DNA from 4 places in the Alteromonas sp. ABH2_165 genome. Region 2 is predicted to be linked to each of the others. Evidence: predicted binding sites of a transcription regulator. Region 2 holds the regulator's gene; each other region holds the start of a gene.
The links. Region 2 encodes FNR, which switches genes on or off when oxygen is low (the NO sensors DNR and NnrR bind a similar motif). Its sites were predicted from a motif close to TTGATCTAGATCAA; they were not measured.
Positions count from the first base shown of each region.

Region 1: ACXAFQ_RS02070 (DUF3149 domain-containing protein) is a predicted target of FNR. The motif match lies at 2,121-2,134, and genes of this name have one in related genera.
Region 3: hemN (oxygen-independent coproporphyrinogen III oxidase) is a predicted target of FNR. The motif match lies at 1,487-1,500, and genes of this name have one in related genera.
Region 4: ACXAFQ_RS14205 (FeoA family protein) is a predicted target of FNR. The motif match lies at 2,850-2,863, and genes of this name have one in related genera.

Region 1 covers NZ_JBSWWF010000001.1:471,344-475,184, reverse strand. The annotation lists gene aroC (chorismate synthase) at 1-234, opposite strand, end outside; gene prmB (50S ribosomal protein L3 N(5)-glutamine methyltransferase) at 240-1,184, opposite strand; gene smrB (endonuclease SmrB) at 1,317-1,883, shown strand; gene ACXAFQ_RS02070 (DUF3149 domain-containing protein) at 1,894-2,013, opposite strand; gene ACXAFQ_RS02065 (transglycosylase SLT domain-containing protein) at 2,309-3,001, opposite strand; gene gshA (glutamate--cysteine ligase) at 3,112-3,841, opposite strand, start outside.
Region 2 covers NZ_JBSWWF010000009.1:112,551-116,391, reverse strand. The annotation lists gene ttcA (tRNA 2-thiocytidine(32) synthetase TtcA) at 1-142, opposite strand, end outside; gene uspE (universal stress protein UspE) at 238-1,158, opposite strand; gene fnr (fumarate/nitrate reduction transcriptional regulator Fnr) at 1,260-1,997, opposite strand; gene ACXAFQ_RS17250 (sulfite exporter TauE/SafE family protein) at 2,027-2,692, opposite strand; gene ccoS (cbb3-type cytochrome oxidase assembly protein CcoS) at 2,685-2,876, opposite strand; gene ACXAFQ_RS17240 (heavy metal translocating P-type ATPase) at 2,882-3,841, opposite strand, start outside.
Region 3 covers NZ_JBSWWF010000003.1:110,094-113,934, reverse strand. The annotation lists gene ACXAFQ_RS07830 (TonB-dependent receptor) at 1-1,379, shown strand, start outside; gene hemN (oxygen-independent coproporphyrinogen III oxidase) at 1,561-2,931, shown strand; gene ACXAFQ_RS07820 (ATP-binding cassette domain-containing protein) at 2,937-3,841, opposite strand, start outside.
Region 4 covers NZ_JBSWWF010000007.1:24,293-28,133, reverse strand. The annotation lists gene thiE (thiamine phosphate synthase) at 1-789, opposite strand, end outside; gene thiC (phosphomethylpyrimidine synthase ThiC) at 792-2,690, opposite strand; TPP riboswitch at 2,814-2,926, opposite strand; gene ACXAFQ_RS14205 (FeoA family protein) at 3,128-3,361, shown strand; gene feoB (ferrous iron transporter B) at 3,404-3,841, shown strand, end outside.

The DNA.
Region 1 (3,841 bases), on a different contig from region 2:
ACCGGTCGTTTTGCCTTCAAACACACCAGACAGAATTTGAACCTCATCGCCTTCCCGACGTGCTGTGGTATAACGTGACGTGCCAGGCTTTCTACGATCTAAATCAATCTGCAGATCCGCCTCAGTGATTTCCAGTCCAGGAGGACAACCATCAACCACACCACCGATAGCAATACCGTGACTTTCACCAAAGGTGGTCACAGTAAACATTTTTCCGAAGCTATTGCCAGACATCTGTATTAATTTTCCTTACCGTTTAAATAAGTCACCAGTGACGATTTAGACACCGCAAAAATCCCGTGACCGCCCTGCTGCAATTCAACCCAATCTACATGCAACCCCGGGAAACGTGTTGCCATATGCACTTCACTGTTGCCCACTTCCACCAGCATCCAACCACCGTCTTTCAGGTAGTGTGGTGCTTGTTTTAGCATTTGTTCCACCAGATCTAAGCCGTCTTCACCGGCAGCTAGAGCCAACTCAGGCTCATGCTGATATTCATCAGGCAGATCGTTCATGTCTTCTTCATCAACATAAGGCGGGTTAGACACGATTAAATCGTACTGCTGGCCTTCCAGACTGGTGAACAAATCAGAGTGGATGGGGAAAACCCGATCGCCCAGATTATGTTCCTGAATATTAAAGTCAGCCACTTCAAGGGCGTCGAATGAAATATCCACGGCATCAACCTGCGCCAGTGGGAAGGTGTGCGCCAGAGCGATAGCGATACAACCGCCGCCCGTACACATATCCAGAATACTGGTTGGCTCAACCGCTTCTTCAAGGTACGGGGCAAAGCGGGTTTTAATCAGTTCAGCAAATGGCGAACGAGGAATGAGCACGCGCTCGTCCACGTAAAACGGCATATCGCAGAACCAGGCTTCATGAGTGATATATGGCAGCGGCATGCGGGTTTGCACGCGCTTAAGTACCAAATCGGTTACTTTCTCTTTTTCTGACTGGGTTAGTCGCGCAGAAAATAAACCATCGCCGGTACGGGCAGTAATATCTTGTGGCAGATGTAGCGCGTGCATAACCAGGCAAACCGCTTCATCCCAACTGTTATCGGTACCGTGACCGTAGTAAAGTTGAGCGTAGTTGAAACGGCTGACAGTCCATCGCACCATATCTAGTACAGTGTGCAAATCGCGGATGGCTTCGTCTAAATAAATCTTATCGGTCATGGAGTGAGGTACATCGCCAGAAATAAAGCTGGTATCATACCGAAACTCAGGGCGACTCCCAACACAAAATGCGTGCACCACGCCGCATTTGCCCTATTCAATGCGTGTATAAGTGATAACCGGAGAAGATTGTTGGCGGATAAAAGCGGGCCTGAAAATAAGGATGACGATTTCGCGGCCTTTATGGATGAAATGAACGGCATTAAGCCGTTAACGCAGGATAAAGTGGTGCATAAGCGCCGCCATGTGCCAACCAAGCGTTTACATTCAGCCACACAGCCTGACAGCCGTCAGCAGCGTTTGCTCGATGCCAGCTTTGCTTTTTCTGATGTGTATCAAGCAAGTCTTCCCGCCCAAGGCCCCATGCGTTATTGCCGTGAAGACGAACCAACCCATAGCCTTAAACGTCTTCGTCGGGGTGATTTTTACCCGGAGCTGGTATTGGATCTCCACGGCCTAAATCGTGAGAATGTAAAGCTGGAACTCTCCGCATTAATTTATACCGCCCGCAAAGAACTGATTGACTGCGTTGGCATTGTGCATGGTATCGGCGCTGGAATTTTAAAAAACGCCTTGCCCCATTACCTGGTTCAACACCCCCATGTCAAAGCGTTTCACCAGGCTCCCCTGGAGTACGGTGGGCAAGGCGCGTTACTCGTTTTAATTGATACCCCAGACAGAAATGCAAAAAAGGGCTAAGCCTGCTTTGTTATTTATCCTGCTCGGCACTGTTGTGCATAAACAGCCAGGTGTAATACCCCATCATCACAATCACGACGAAAATTAATAGCAGCGAACCCCACACTACCGGATCTTTAATCATGGACATGAACATCGTTCTGCTCCTTAACATTGGTTGACGAGTTAAGTGTGCAACGGTGTCGGAGAAATTTCTGTGATCTGCATCAAGGGGTTTTTTCTGACGCTCGCGGGGGCATGACCTAGATCAACAGGCCATAAAACAATCTGAAAAGTTTTTACTTATTGCTATTGCAAATCATTATCATTTGCAATATATTGAAACTGCCTGTTCGACGTTGGGTGATTAACGGTCTTGGCTTAGCGTCGATTGTAGGCAGGTGTGTGGTGCGCCTGCCTACCTCTTTTTCTCCGCATTCCATCAATCAGGAAAATAATTTCCAGAACCAACTCTTACTTAAGTCTTCTTCGCAGGTTTTAAGTTGCGTTGCATAACGTAATGATCGCGCTTTAACGGTGCTAGCCACTTTTTTCAACCAGGGCTTGCTATTATAACTACGGCGTTTGTAGCCGCCCCAACCTTCATGATAATTCAGGTACTGGGCATAACCGTCCCATTTCGAGACCCCGTTTATTTTATACGACTTAGAAATAAACCAGCCCATGAAGTCCATGGCATCTTCGAAGTCGTCCCGGTCGGCCCAACTGTTACCCGTTTCCCGCACGTAGTCTGACCAGGTGATGGTTTTAGCCTGAGAATATCCATAAGCAGAACTCACCCTGCCCCATGGAATAAGACCGAAGAAAACATAATCTTTGGGTGGCAGTGCATCATGACGGAAAGAACTTTCCTGATACATGATTGCCATTGGAATATGAATAGGCACGCCCCACTTATCCCGGGCATCAGCCGCAGCGTCATACCAATCTTCTTTCTCATAGAAGATTTCACAGATATTACTGGTGTCCTGAGGTGGGGAGGTAGCGCAACCGCTCAGCAGGCTTGCCGAAAAAAAAGTGGCGCCAGCTAGAAAAAACTTGAAACGAATGTTGAACTTTCTCACTGGACGTTGTCTGAATAAGTGTTCTAGCAAAATGTGTGTGTTTCCCTGGAACATTATTTATGCCTGGCCCTCTTGCCAGGCATTTTTTTGTCTGTCGTTCAGGTATAGCCCTGCATTGATGCAGCATAAACGACGGTTCTGACTTCAGTTTACTTAACTTTACGTCAACTTGCTCGCGTTGCCATAGGTTCGGCAAAATAATCGTGAATGAAATCAGCAAATGATTTGTCATCTGCCGCCTCTACCGCTTTCTGAGCAGCGATGGATTCAGATGCCATTCTCTCAAAATCTTCGCGGCTATATTGTTTGTAATCGTAACCGTTTATTTCAGACGCATATTTCTGCGCCAGTTCCAGACCAAACACCACGTTATCTTTATTTTCTGCAAGCAACGCATCGAGAATGCGTCCTGATGGCGTTAGCGCCGGATCGCACACCTTTTCCCATTCGGTGTTTACCGCGATGGAATAATCAGAACGCTGGTTAGCTTTATCAAGCAATTCGGCAGTTTTTCTGAACTGAGCAAACAGCTTTTCAGTCCACGCACTAAAAGCGATGTCGCTGCCATTGGTGTGTAACTTAAGTTCAGGATTACGGCCTTCCAGCACGACTTTGTCCATGTTCTCGCGACACACCACTAACTCTTCTGGCGTCATGTCTGGTGATTCCATCATCAGACAACTCACCATAAACACATCAAGGAAATCCATTTGCGACTTGGTAATGCCCACCGGCGAGAAGGGGTTTACATCCAATACGCGCACTTCCACATAACTCACCCCACGACGTACCAAAGCATCGGTGGGCTTTTCCATCGATGCCGTTGGTTGCTTAGGACGTATGGGTGAATAGAGCTCATTTTCAATCTGCAGAATATTTTTCGATAACTGCTGA
Region 2 (3,841 bases):
CGTCTTCAATCATCTTGAAGTCATCAATGGCTTTACCCACGTTACGACGCAAGCGCTTCTGCAACTTATTGAAATTGTACTTCTGTTTGCTTTCGGCGCTGTGGCTCGATGTACCGGATTCGGCTGATGTTAATTGATTCATGACACTTCAGAATTGACGATGGGAAAAATAAAAGTGGCATTATACAAAACGAAGGGCGCTGCCGCCATAGAGAGTCGTGCGGCAGCGTGAATACCTTACCTGATAGGCGAGACAAATCCGTCGGGCTTAATAGCGAGGACATCACAATTTAAGCTGTCGAGTACGTGTTCAGCCGTGTTGCCAATGAACGCTGCAGATAATCCGGTGCGGCCAACCGTGCCAATAACCACCAGCTCAGCATTTAACTGTTCACTGATGCGTGATACCGCTTTTTCTGGCAGGCCTTCAATAACGTGACAGTTGGCAATACCAATACCGTATTTTGCACTGTGGGCTTCCATTTCTTTAAGATGATGATCCCTAACGGAATTTTGATAGGTTTGGGCGTTAAAATCCGGGATTTCAATGGCAATATTCAACGGTGTAGACGGGTAAGCATTTGCCAAATGCACCTGACCACTTAGCATGTTGGCATAGTCGGTGGCGACAACCGTAATCTTGTTATTCAGTTCGGCATGTTCTTTATCTTCAGTACCTACATTGACTGCTGCAACCACAGTGCCATTTTCTGGCCACACATGGTCTTTTACCAGCAACACTGGGGTGGGGCACTTACGGAGTAAGTTCCAATCTGTGGGTGTGAAAATGACGGTGCTGAGTTCGTGATGCTGCCGGGTTGACTTAACTACAAGATCAATATTTTGTTCTACCGCAAAGCGAATAATGGCTTCGTATCTTTTGTCATTCCAGACGACAGACACTTTTACCGGGCATCCGTCATAGTGACTGAATGTATTTTCAGCCCATTGCTTGCGATCATTGGTTACCGCTTTTCGCATTGCCTCTCGCTCAGCGCGTGTGAGCATGGTGGTCATGTCGTAAGAAAAGTCATAAACAACCAGCAATGCATGGACTTCAGCACCGGTTTTATTTGCTATTTCAATGGCTCTTGAAAGGGCGGGCTGTTCGGATTTGTCCGGTTGGACAACGGCGAGAATGCGGTTGTAAGTGATCATGACGTCCCTCCTTAGTCTATGGACTGCGATACGGCTTACATCTTTAGTATAGTAAACCTCCCAGGAGAGACGTTGTTTCAGATCAATAGACTGTTCGGATATCAGTCAACGCAGGTAGTGGGGATATCCATAGAGTGTAAACGCTTATCCATGCCCTCAAAATCCAAAATGGTGATCAGCTTGCCGTCGACTTTTATGATCCCTTCTTTCTGGAAACGGGTTAGCAAGCGGCTGATGGTTTCTACCGTCAGGCCAAGATAATTACCAATTTCGTTTCTAGTCATACTTAGATTAAACTGGCGATGTGAGAAACCGCGCTCTTCAAAACGACCAGAAAGGTGAGCAATAAAGTAAATCAATCGCTCTTCTGCGGTGCGTTTATTCAATAACATCATCATTTGATGATCTTGCTTGATTTCAGCACTCATAAAGCGCATGACCTGGTTTCGCAACTTAGGAAACTGTTCTGACATCTTTTCCAGCGTGGCATAGGGAAGTTCACAAACCATGGCCGTTTCCAGCGCCTGGGTATAACTCTGATGCGTATCGTCGCGTAATCCATCGAAACCGATAATGTCACCCGGAAAGTGGAAACTAATAATTTGCTCTTCACCTTCTCTGTCGGTCACAAATGATTTGAAAGAGCCAGCACGTACAGCGTACAAGGACGTGAATTTATCACCCGCTTCAACCAAGGTGTCATGTTTATGAAGCGGCTTTTTTCGTTCAACGATATCGTCCAGCGATTCAATTTCAGTTTTGTTTAAAGCAACTGGAAGACATAAGTGACTAAAACTGCAGTTTTGACAGTGGATAGAGAAATCCGAACGCTTTTGCATGCTTACTTACCATTTTTACGTAACTGCTTTTAAAAACTACTGACTGCCCGCCATAAAATATAAAGCGCGTATATCAGCAGACTCAATGCGATTAGTTGCCGTACCATCGGCTGTCTGAACCCTTTTAGGACCCAGTTCGCTCCTGCCCAGGTGGCAAGTAACGCGGGAAGTGTACCTAATCCAAATCCCGCCATGATCACCGCGCCAGAAAAGGCTGTACCAGACGCTAATGCCCAGGTGAGAGTGGAATAAACCAGCCCACACGGTAACCACCCCCAAATCATACCATAAGGAATAGCGGAGAGAGGAGACCTGAAAGGTAAAAAACGTTTAGCGGTTGGCTGTATAGATTTCCATAAATGACTGCCTAGCTTCTCAATATGAGTAATGCCTCTCCACCAATTGCCAAGATAACACGCCATAGATAACAGCATGATTCCACTTAGAATAGCGAGGATCGGCCCCGATAATGGCAGGTACTTTTTGGCGATTTGCGCAACTGCCCCCGTAATTGCACCAGCCAGAATATAACTGGTAATGCGACCAAAGTTGTAGGCCAGTGCATAAGGAAAGCCATTGGCATTTCTGGGAATTGCGCCAGAAAGCGCAATTGAAACGCCACCACACATGCCAATGCAATGGACACCACCGGCAATACCAACCAAAAAGGCCGATAGAAAAGAAAACTCACTCATTCAGTTTCTTTCGTTCTTCAGCGAGTTTTTTCTCTTCGGGCGACAGGTCATCGTCAAAGAGTATGCTGTACCCCTGACGATCGAGATCCTCGAACTGATTAGATTTCACAGCCCAAAAGAATACCCCGATAGCAATAGCCACAATGATAATGGCCAGCGGAATTAGTACATAAATTATACTCATAAGAATTACTTTAACAGTTTGGTAGAATTAGTCACCACAATAATGCTGCTGAGGCTCATGCCAATAACGGCCATCCAGGGCGTTAAAATGCCACTGACTGCAAAGGGTAATACAATCAGGTTATAGCCAATGGCCCACGCCATATTCTGGCGGATTACACGTTTCACCCGGCTCGCCATGCTCAACAAATGACGCATCAACGTAAGCTTCTCATTGAGGAAAATCACATCAGCGGCGCTTCTGGCAATGTCTGTAGCATTGCCAACCGCCACCGAAACATCCGCGGCAGCCAGTACTGGCGCATCATTGATTCCATCTCCCATCATCAAAATGTGCTCATTAGCTGCCTGGCGCGCATGTACAACATTGAGCTTATCTTCTGGACTGTTTCCACCTATGGCTTCATCGATGTGTAATTGCGCGGCAATGTCGTCTACGTTTTGCTGGATATCACCGCTCAACAACACTTTTTTGTAGTTCGAGAACGCGCTTAGAACGTCTTCAGCATCCGATTTTATTTGATCAGTCACTCTGAATGCGGCAAGGCATTTATCATTCGACACAAGGTATACATTAGCGATTATCGGAATTTCTAACTTATCGCAGGCTGTAAAACGTGCTGAGCCCGCTTTGTAACATTGGCCATGTATATCGCCTTCGATTCCTTTACCCGCCGTTATCGTCACATTCGTTACCGGAGCAAGATCGTCTGCGCTAAATGCGGCGGCGATAGGGTGCTCTGAACGGGATTCCAACGACGCCATCACGTGCATGATAATGTCTTGTTGTTCTTTATCAGCAAACCAGCATTCGGTGATGGCAAAACGACCCTCTGTCAGTGTGCCGGTTTTGTCCATCACAACGGTTGTAATACTGGCGAGTTGCTCTAGGGCATCGGCTCGCTTCAGCAATATTCCCTGCTTGTTAAGCGTCGCCATGGCGCAGGTAAGTGCAGTGGGGGTTGC
Region 3 (3,841 bases), on a different contig from region 2:
GTCAAAATCTCGGACTAAACTTTGATATCACCACTGGCGAAGAATTTCCGTTATTTTTTGCGGCCTCGGCAACAGAACTCACGCCGCTGATAGAGGGGCTCAATGGTCTTAGCGCTGCTAGTGGCGGCTTGATCGCGCCTGCAGCTCCAGCCACCCCGGCAAACACGCAGTTCGCCCATACTGCCTATCAGGAACAAGACAGCATAGCCGTATTTGGCCAGAGTGACTGGCAATTTACCGAGCATTTCACCCTTACTACGGGATTACGCTACACCCGCGAAGAGAAAACCCTGGTGGGTCGCTACACTGAACAAGGGCCGGGTATCAATGGTTTACCACTTGACCCTGCGCTGCTCCCCAATCCCACACTGGCCGGCGCAGCCCTTGGTGGGATTGCGCAGGCGTTGGCAAGCGGTATTCAACCGGAATTGTCACAATTAGCCGCCCTCGCGCCCTTTCAACAAGCTGGATGGGGTTACTTTTTCCTTGGCACTGCCTCCGTGCTGCCGCGAACAGCTCTGGATGAAAGCCGTAAAGACAACCAAATCACGGGCACAGTAAAACTGAGCTGGCAGCCCGACAATGACCGCCTGTACTACGCCAGTGTCGGCACCGGGTTTAAATCTGGCGGTATGAATACCGACCGTATTGCCGAAGGACTGGATCCGCAATTTAATGCCGAAAAAGCCACCGCGTTTGAAGTGGGCTTGAAGCAAGACATCGACGCACTGAATTTACGTATCAATGCCGCAGCACATCACACCCGCATTGATGACTTCCAGGCATCGACCTTTACCGGATTTGGCTTCAACCTGCAAAATGCTGGCGACCTGAGTACCAAAGGTTTTGAACTGGAAATAATTTGGTTTCCTACCACAGACACCCGGCTAGGCGTGAACATGGCCAGAACCTTAGCCACATTCGACAAGTTTGAAAAAGGCACTTGCTGGGTAGCCTATAGTTGGCACACGGGCATCGATGATCCCGGTCGCCCCTCAGCTGATGCCCCCTACTGTTCTCGTACGGGAGACAGACTGGGTTTTGAACCTGAAACAACCATTGGCGTCAATCTTGAGCACACTATCAACATCGGCGCCTATCCATTCTTGCTGGCGTTGGATTATCAGTATACGGGTGATTTGTACCTCGACGACTCCAACGATCCTTACAAACATGTGGACAGCTTCGATATCGTTAACGCCCGTATAAACATGAACATACCGCAATGGGATATGGACGTGACACTATGGGGCCGCAACGTGTTAGACGAAGAGTACATTGCCCGCAATGGCTTCGATGTACCCGTGCAAGCCGGTAAGCTAATGGCTTACCCAGGTCAGCCAGCGTCTTACGGGATTACCTTGCGAAAAGCCTTTTAATTACAGATTCATCGAGCTTGTTAATGCGCACTGCTAGTCACGCTGGCAGTGCTTTTTTTGTGCGCTAATTTTCGAACTGCGAATTCCTTACAACATTCTGCAAAATATTGAATCAGATCAATTTTTGCCTGCTAGCCGGTGGTTATACTTTCTGGGTATTCAAAGACAAACCGGAAAAAGCATGGCTATCAGCGAACTCTTCGACCCCGCACGTATGCAAAAATACAATATCAACGGGCCTCGATACACCTCTTACCCTACAGCCCTTGAATTCGGTGAAATCACGCATTCGTCACCGGTTGAGCATGCATTATCGCAGTCGAAGGCACGAAGCGTTTCGCTTTATCTGCACATTCCGTTTTGTCATAGCCTTTGCTATTACTGTGGCTGTAATAAAGTGGTTACCCGTCATAGTGAAAAAGCTGATCGCTACTTAGATTATCTTGCCAAGGAAATGGCAATCCGCTCAGCCGCTTTTGCGGGTAGAAAAGTGGAACAAATTCACTTAGGCGGCGGCACACCGAGCTTCCTCAGTGAACGCCAACAAACGCGTTTAATGACACTAATAAAAGCCAATTTTGATGTGATCGATGATGCCGAAATCGGAATTGAAATAGATCCTCGCCGGGTAATGCCGCAATACCTCAAACACTTAGCCAACCTGGGATTTAATCGGCTGAGCATTGGCGTACAAGATACCGATTACAAAGTACAAGACGCTATCAACCGGGTACAAAGTACATCTCATATTGCCCACTTGGTGGACTACGCCAGAGCCGTGAATTTTAAATCAGTGAACCTAGATTTGATTTATGGCCTGCCCCACCAGACACCAGATACCTTTGCCACAACACTTGCTGCGGTTAAAGCCATGCAACCAGAGCGAATTAGCTTATTCAGCTATGCCCATTTACCCACACGCTTTGCGGCTCAACGTAAAATTAGGGGTGAATGGCTGCCCAAACCTGCGGAAAAAACTGCACTTATGAAGCAAGCTGTGGAAAGCCTTACCCGAATTGGCTATGAACTGATTGGCATGGATCACTTTGCACTGCCCGACGACGAACTCGCCGTTGCTCAGCGCAATGGAGAACTACACCGTAATTTCCAAGGCTACACCACCCGTGGTGATTTAGATTTACTGGGATTGGGCGTATCTTCCATTAGCGCCATTGGTAATGCGTATCTGCAAAACCCGAAAACCTTAAACGACTATTATGGTCAGTTAGATAGTCAACAGGAGCTAGCCCATCGCGGATTATTTCTGTCGGCATCTGACATGTTGCGGGGCTATGTGATTCAGCAACTCATGTGCAACCTGTTTTTGTGTTTTGGCGAGGTGGAAAAGCGTTTCGCCATTGATTTCACCCATCACTTTGCCGCTGAGTTGGAGGCATTGAAAGAATTTGCTGAGGACGGTTTACTGAAGATAACCGCTGACGGGATCACTGTACTCCCTTCAGCCAGGCTGTTCATACGTATTATCTGTATGACATTTGACGCTTACCTAAAAGACACGGCGCACCAGCACCGTTATTCACGGGTGATTTAATTTGTCTATCGAAGTTTAAAGCGAGCGGTGACGGTTTCCCCCACTTTAAAGTGCAGGCGCTCCTGCGATAGCTGACTGATAAGTGCAAATATCTGCGTCTGTCCGGTTTTAAGTGTGAACATTAATTGCCCGTCTTGGCTGTCGGAAATGCCTTCAATGACGCTTTCCAAGCCGTTCACAATTGATGAAGCATTCGCTGCTTCGCGATCGACGCTGATATCTCTGGCGTCGATGGTGAGCATGGCTTCATTGCCATCAATAACCGGGAAGCGACCGTAAATCAGCTGTCCTTCACAGCGTATGGCATAGCAATTTTGCTCTTCCAGATGCGCTTCGAGCTTTCCAGTAAATACGGAGAAGCGTTGTTCAAAGCCGGGTAATTGTGAAGTCAGTTCAGCCAACACATTGTCGCTTGGCCCTTGATGAACAATGGTTCCCGCATCCATCCAGGCCATATAGTCGGTGTACAACGCCAGTTCTCGTAGATCGTGAGAAACCATCAAAATCTTCAATCCACCACGGCTCAGTGTGGCAAGATATTTCAGTACTTCATGTTTCAGACTGTCATCGAGTGCACTCACCGGTTCATCTAACAATAAAATAGCCGGCGAATTGAGGATGGCGCGCGCGATAGCCACCCGTTGGGCTTCTCCTCCGGATAACGTCTCTGGCATACGCGTCATGAGATGATGACATTTGCAACCCAACACCACCTCATCGAAATGATGGGTTTGCTGTTTAGCAAAGTCTGCTGCCAATAAGAGATTTTGACCTACCGATAAATGGGGAAATAACAAGCTGTCCTGAAAAACCAGTCCAGTACGAACCCGGGCAATGCGCAGCGCGTCCCACTGTCCGTTCACCTTAGCAGCACGACTAAGTCCAGCAAGGCAGCGCAAAAGCGTAGACT
Region 4 (3,841 bases), on a different contig from region 2:
TGACTGAGGAGGCGGAGGGCTTTTCATTAAGTGGCTAATTTCATCGTTCGCCGGCGTCGCGACGCTGAAACCGCTGGCTACCACAGCTTCGGCGTAGCAAATGGCATCTTCTGCATCATAGTGTAACGCCAACGCACTGGCGATAGCGGACGCAAGTAAGCAGCCTGAACCGCGCAAGGTACGGGCGGCTTTACTGTGAGGAAGAAACTGCCAGATGTTTTCCGGGTTGTAGAGTGTATCGCATAAGGGCGAAGGCTGGCTGCGATGGCCTCCGGTTACCAGAACATGGTTGCAGCCCAAGGTCAGTAATTGATGGGCAGCTTCAAGCTCATTACTGTTGGTTCGCAGCGCAAATCCGGTAAGGTATTCCAGTTCAGGCAGGTTAGGTGTGAGTACTGTCACGCGACTTATCAAGGTGGCAATCCCGTCGAATGAGAGTTGGCTCAGACTCCCGCCTGTGGAGGTTGTCAGCACCGGGTCCCACACCACAGGAATATCGGGGTGTTGGTTTAGTAAAGTGACTAGCTGATAGACCTGCGCATCGTTCGCCAGTGCACCCAATTTAATCGCATCGGGTGGTTCGGGGCAGAATGCCGCATCAAGTTGCGCGAGGAACATATCGTCAGATACCGCTTCGCAATGCAGTAGCTTGTTTTGGGTTTGCGCAGAAACAAGAGACACCACACTGCGGTGAACCACGTTGAAACATTGCACGCTGCGCATATCCTGATGTAGTCCGGCGCCACCACTGCTATCGGTGCCGCCAATAGTAAGCACTACAGGGTTCATATTTAGCGCTCCAGAGTGCTTGCGTTTACATAGAGTTCGCCGCCGGTGGAAGAAAACTGTTTTGCCATGGCGGCCATACCATGCTTTTTCTCTTCTGAAGACAGTTTTTCCTGCTGTGACTGGGCGTGATCGCGCACTTCCTGAGAAATCTTCATCGAGCAGAATTTGGGGCCGCACATAGAGCAAAAATGGGCGACCTTGCCCGATGCCTGTGGCAGCGTTTCATCGTGATAGCTTCTTGCGGTGAACGGGTCTAACGCCAGATTAAACTGATCTTCCCAGCGAAATTCGAAGCGGGCTTTCGACATCGCATTGTCGCGGATTTGCGCGCCGGGATGACCTTTTGCCAAATCGGCTGCATGAGCCGCAATTTTGTAGGTGATTAAGCCTTGCTTAACATCTTCTTTGTCAGGTAGTCCGAGGTGTTCTTTCGGTGTGACATAGCACAGCATGGCACAACCAAACCAGCCGATTAGCGCAGCGCCAATGCCCGAGGTAAAGTGGTCGTAGCCCGGAGCAATATCGGTAGTGAGTGGGCCAAGTGTGTAGAATGGCGCGCCGTGGCAGTGATTAAGTTGCTCATCCATATTTTCTTTGATCATGTGCATCGGCACGTGGCCAGGGCCTTCAATCATCACCTGCACATCATATTCCCAGGCGATTTTGGTTAATTCTCCCAAGGTACGCAGCTCAGCAAACTGGGCTTCGTCATTGGCATCGGCAACCGAACCGGGGCGCAGGCCATCACCTAGCGACAAGCTCACGTCATAGGCCGCGCAGATCTCACAAATCTCGCGGAAATGCGCATACAGGAAACTTTCCTGGTGATGATAAAGACACCATTTGGCCATAATGGCACCGCCACGGGAAACAATGCCGGTCACCCGTTCAGCGGTCATGGGTACAAACGCCAACAGAACGCCAGCATGAATAGTGAAGTAATCTACGCCTTGCTCAGCCTGTTCAATCAACGTATCGCGAAAGACTTCCCAGTTAAGCTGTTCCGCAACGCCATTGACCTTCTCCAGTGCCTGATAAATGGGCACCGTGCCTATCGGTACTGGGCTGTTGCGCAATAGCCATTCACGGGTTTCATGAATATTTCGTCCTGTTGATAAGTCCATTACCGTATCTGCGCCCCAACGGGTGGCCCACACCAGCTTTTCGACTTCTTCTTCAATAGACGATGTCACCGCAGAATTACCAATATTAGCGTTCACCTTCACCAGGAAATTACGCCCAATGATCATCGGCTCCGCTTCTGGATGATTAATATTGGCCGGAATGATGGCGCGACCTGCCGCTACTTCCTGGCGCACAAACTCGCCGGTGATTTGAGCAGGAATGGTAGCGCCAAACGGCTCGCCTTTATGCTGACGCAAGAGTTGCTCGTCATGAATGGTAGACCGAGCCATGTTTTCCCTGATTGCAATAAACTCCATCTCCGGCGTAACAATGCCGCGGCGGGCATAGTGTAATTGCGTCACGATTTTCTCAGGCAGTGCTTTGCGAATAACCGGGCGCGCTTTAAAGCGAATAGACTCTGTGGTGATGTCTTTGTCTCTGGCTTGGGTGTAATCGGATTCAGACTTGTCGACAACGCCAGTATCATTACGCTCGGTAATCCAGGGGCCGCGAGTATCCGCAATACCTGCTGTTACATCCACTTCGCATTCCGGGTCGCCGAAGGGACCTGACGCGTCATATACGGGAATGGGGGGATTAAGCTCTTCTGAATCGGCGTCGATGCGTGTAGGCGATTGCGCAATCATTCGCACCGGAACACGCATAGTGTGCGCTTCATCGGTGAGATAGTGACGATAAGAGTTAGGAAAATTCTCACCCTGAAGTGAGTGGATAAACGATTGTGCCTGTTGGCGGTTTAAGCGTCGTGTTGACATAGCATTTGTTCCTTGGTCGGTATTAAATGCTTGTCAGGAGTGAAGTCACAAAGCACAAAATCATAAAACCAGACGAACGCCGGGCTTGGTTTTGCCAACAGACGAATCTGTAGACAAACTACGTGATTTTGCATGCTTGTTCCCTTCGCAGGTATTAGCCTGATCAGGTTCAACGGATCCCGCAATGCGGTCTCAGCTTGTTTTCATCAGAAAACGAAGCACTCCGACAAGTTCTATTTTACTATAATCACGGATTGAAAAAGAACACAAGCTTTGTCTCAACGTTAGAGATGTGAACTTCGACGATATGATGAGTAATGTCTCTGGTTCATTTATCCACTTTCTTGTACCCTTCCTGAAATTTTTAAAATCCGATTTGTTGGATTTTGTGAACTTGTTTTTAAACAGGTAATCACTAATAACTACAGAGACATCCTATGACATTGTGGGAACTTAATACCAAACAGCAGGCGCTCATTATCTCAGTGAAATCTGAATTGGCTGAGAACGTAAAAGAGCGACTTTCTGAGATGGGCATTCAAGTTGGCAGAGACATACAGTGCGTCAGAAAAGGCCCATTGGGCGGCCCTATTGTCATGCAATTGGGTGGCAGCGTGTTTGCAATCGAAGAAAATCTCGCCGCTCAAATTGAAATCGAAGCACGTAACTAACGCTCGTTTTTCCGCTGTCACAAGTAACAGGGTACGTATTCCATGCAACGCATTCTTATGGTCGGAAAGCCAAATTCCGGCAAGAGTCTTTTATTCAATCAATTAACCGGCCTGCGACAAAAAGTAGCGAATTATCCTGGTGTTACGGTAGAAGTAAAACGGGGTCAGTGTGCAGGTTTTGAAGTGGTTGACCTTCCCGGTACCTACACTATGCGCGGCCTCAGCCGCGATGAAGAAATTGCGATCAGGGAAATTACTCAGTCCATTGAGCGGGATGACACCTCGCTGGTGGTGTGCGTGCTTGATGCTACCCGTCTAGAGCGCAGTTTGGTGCTTGGACTGCAGGTTCAGCAGTTGGCGCGTGAAAACAACAAGTCTGTAGTATTTGCCCTCAATTTTATCGACGAAGTACGCCGGATTGGCGAAGATATCGACACAAAAGCGTTAAGCAAAGACCTCGGTAGTCCGGTGATGGCGCTG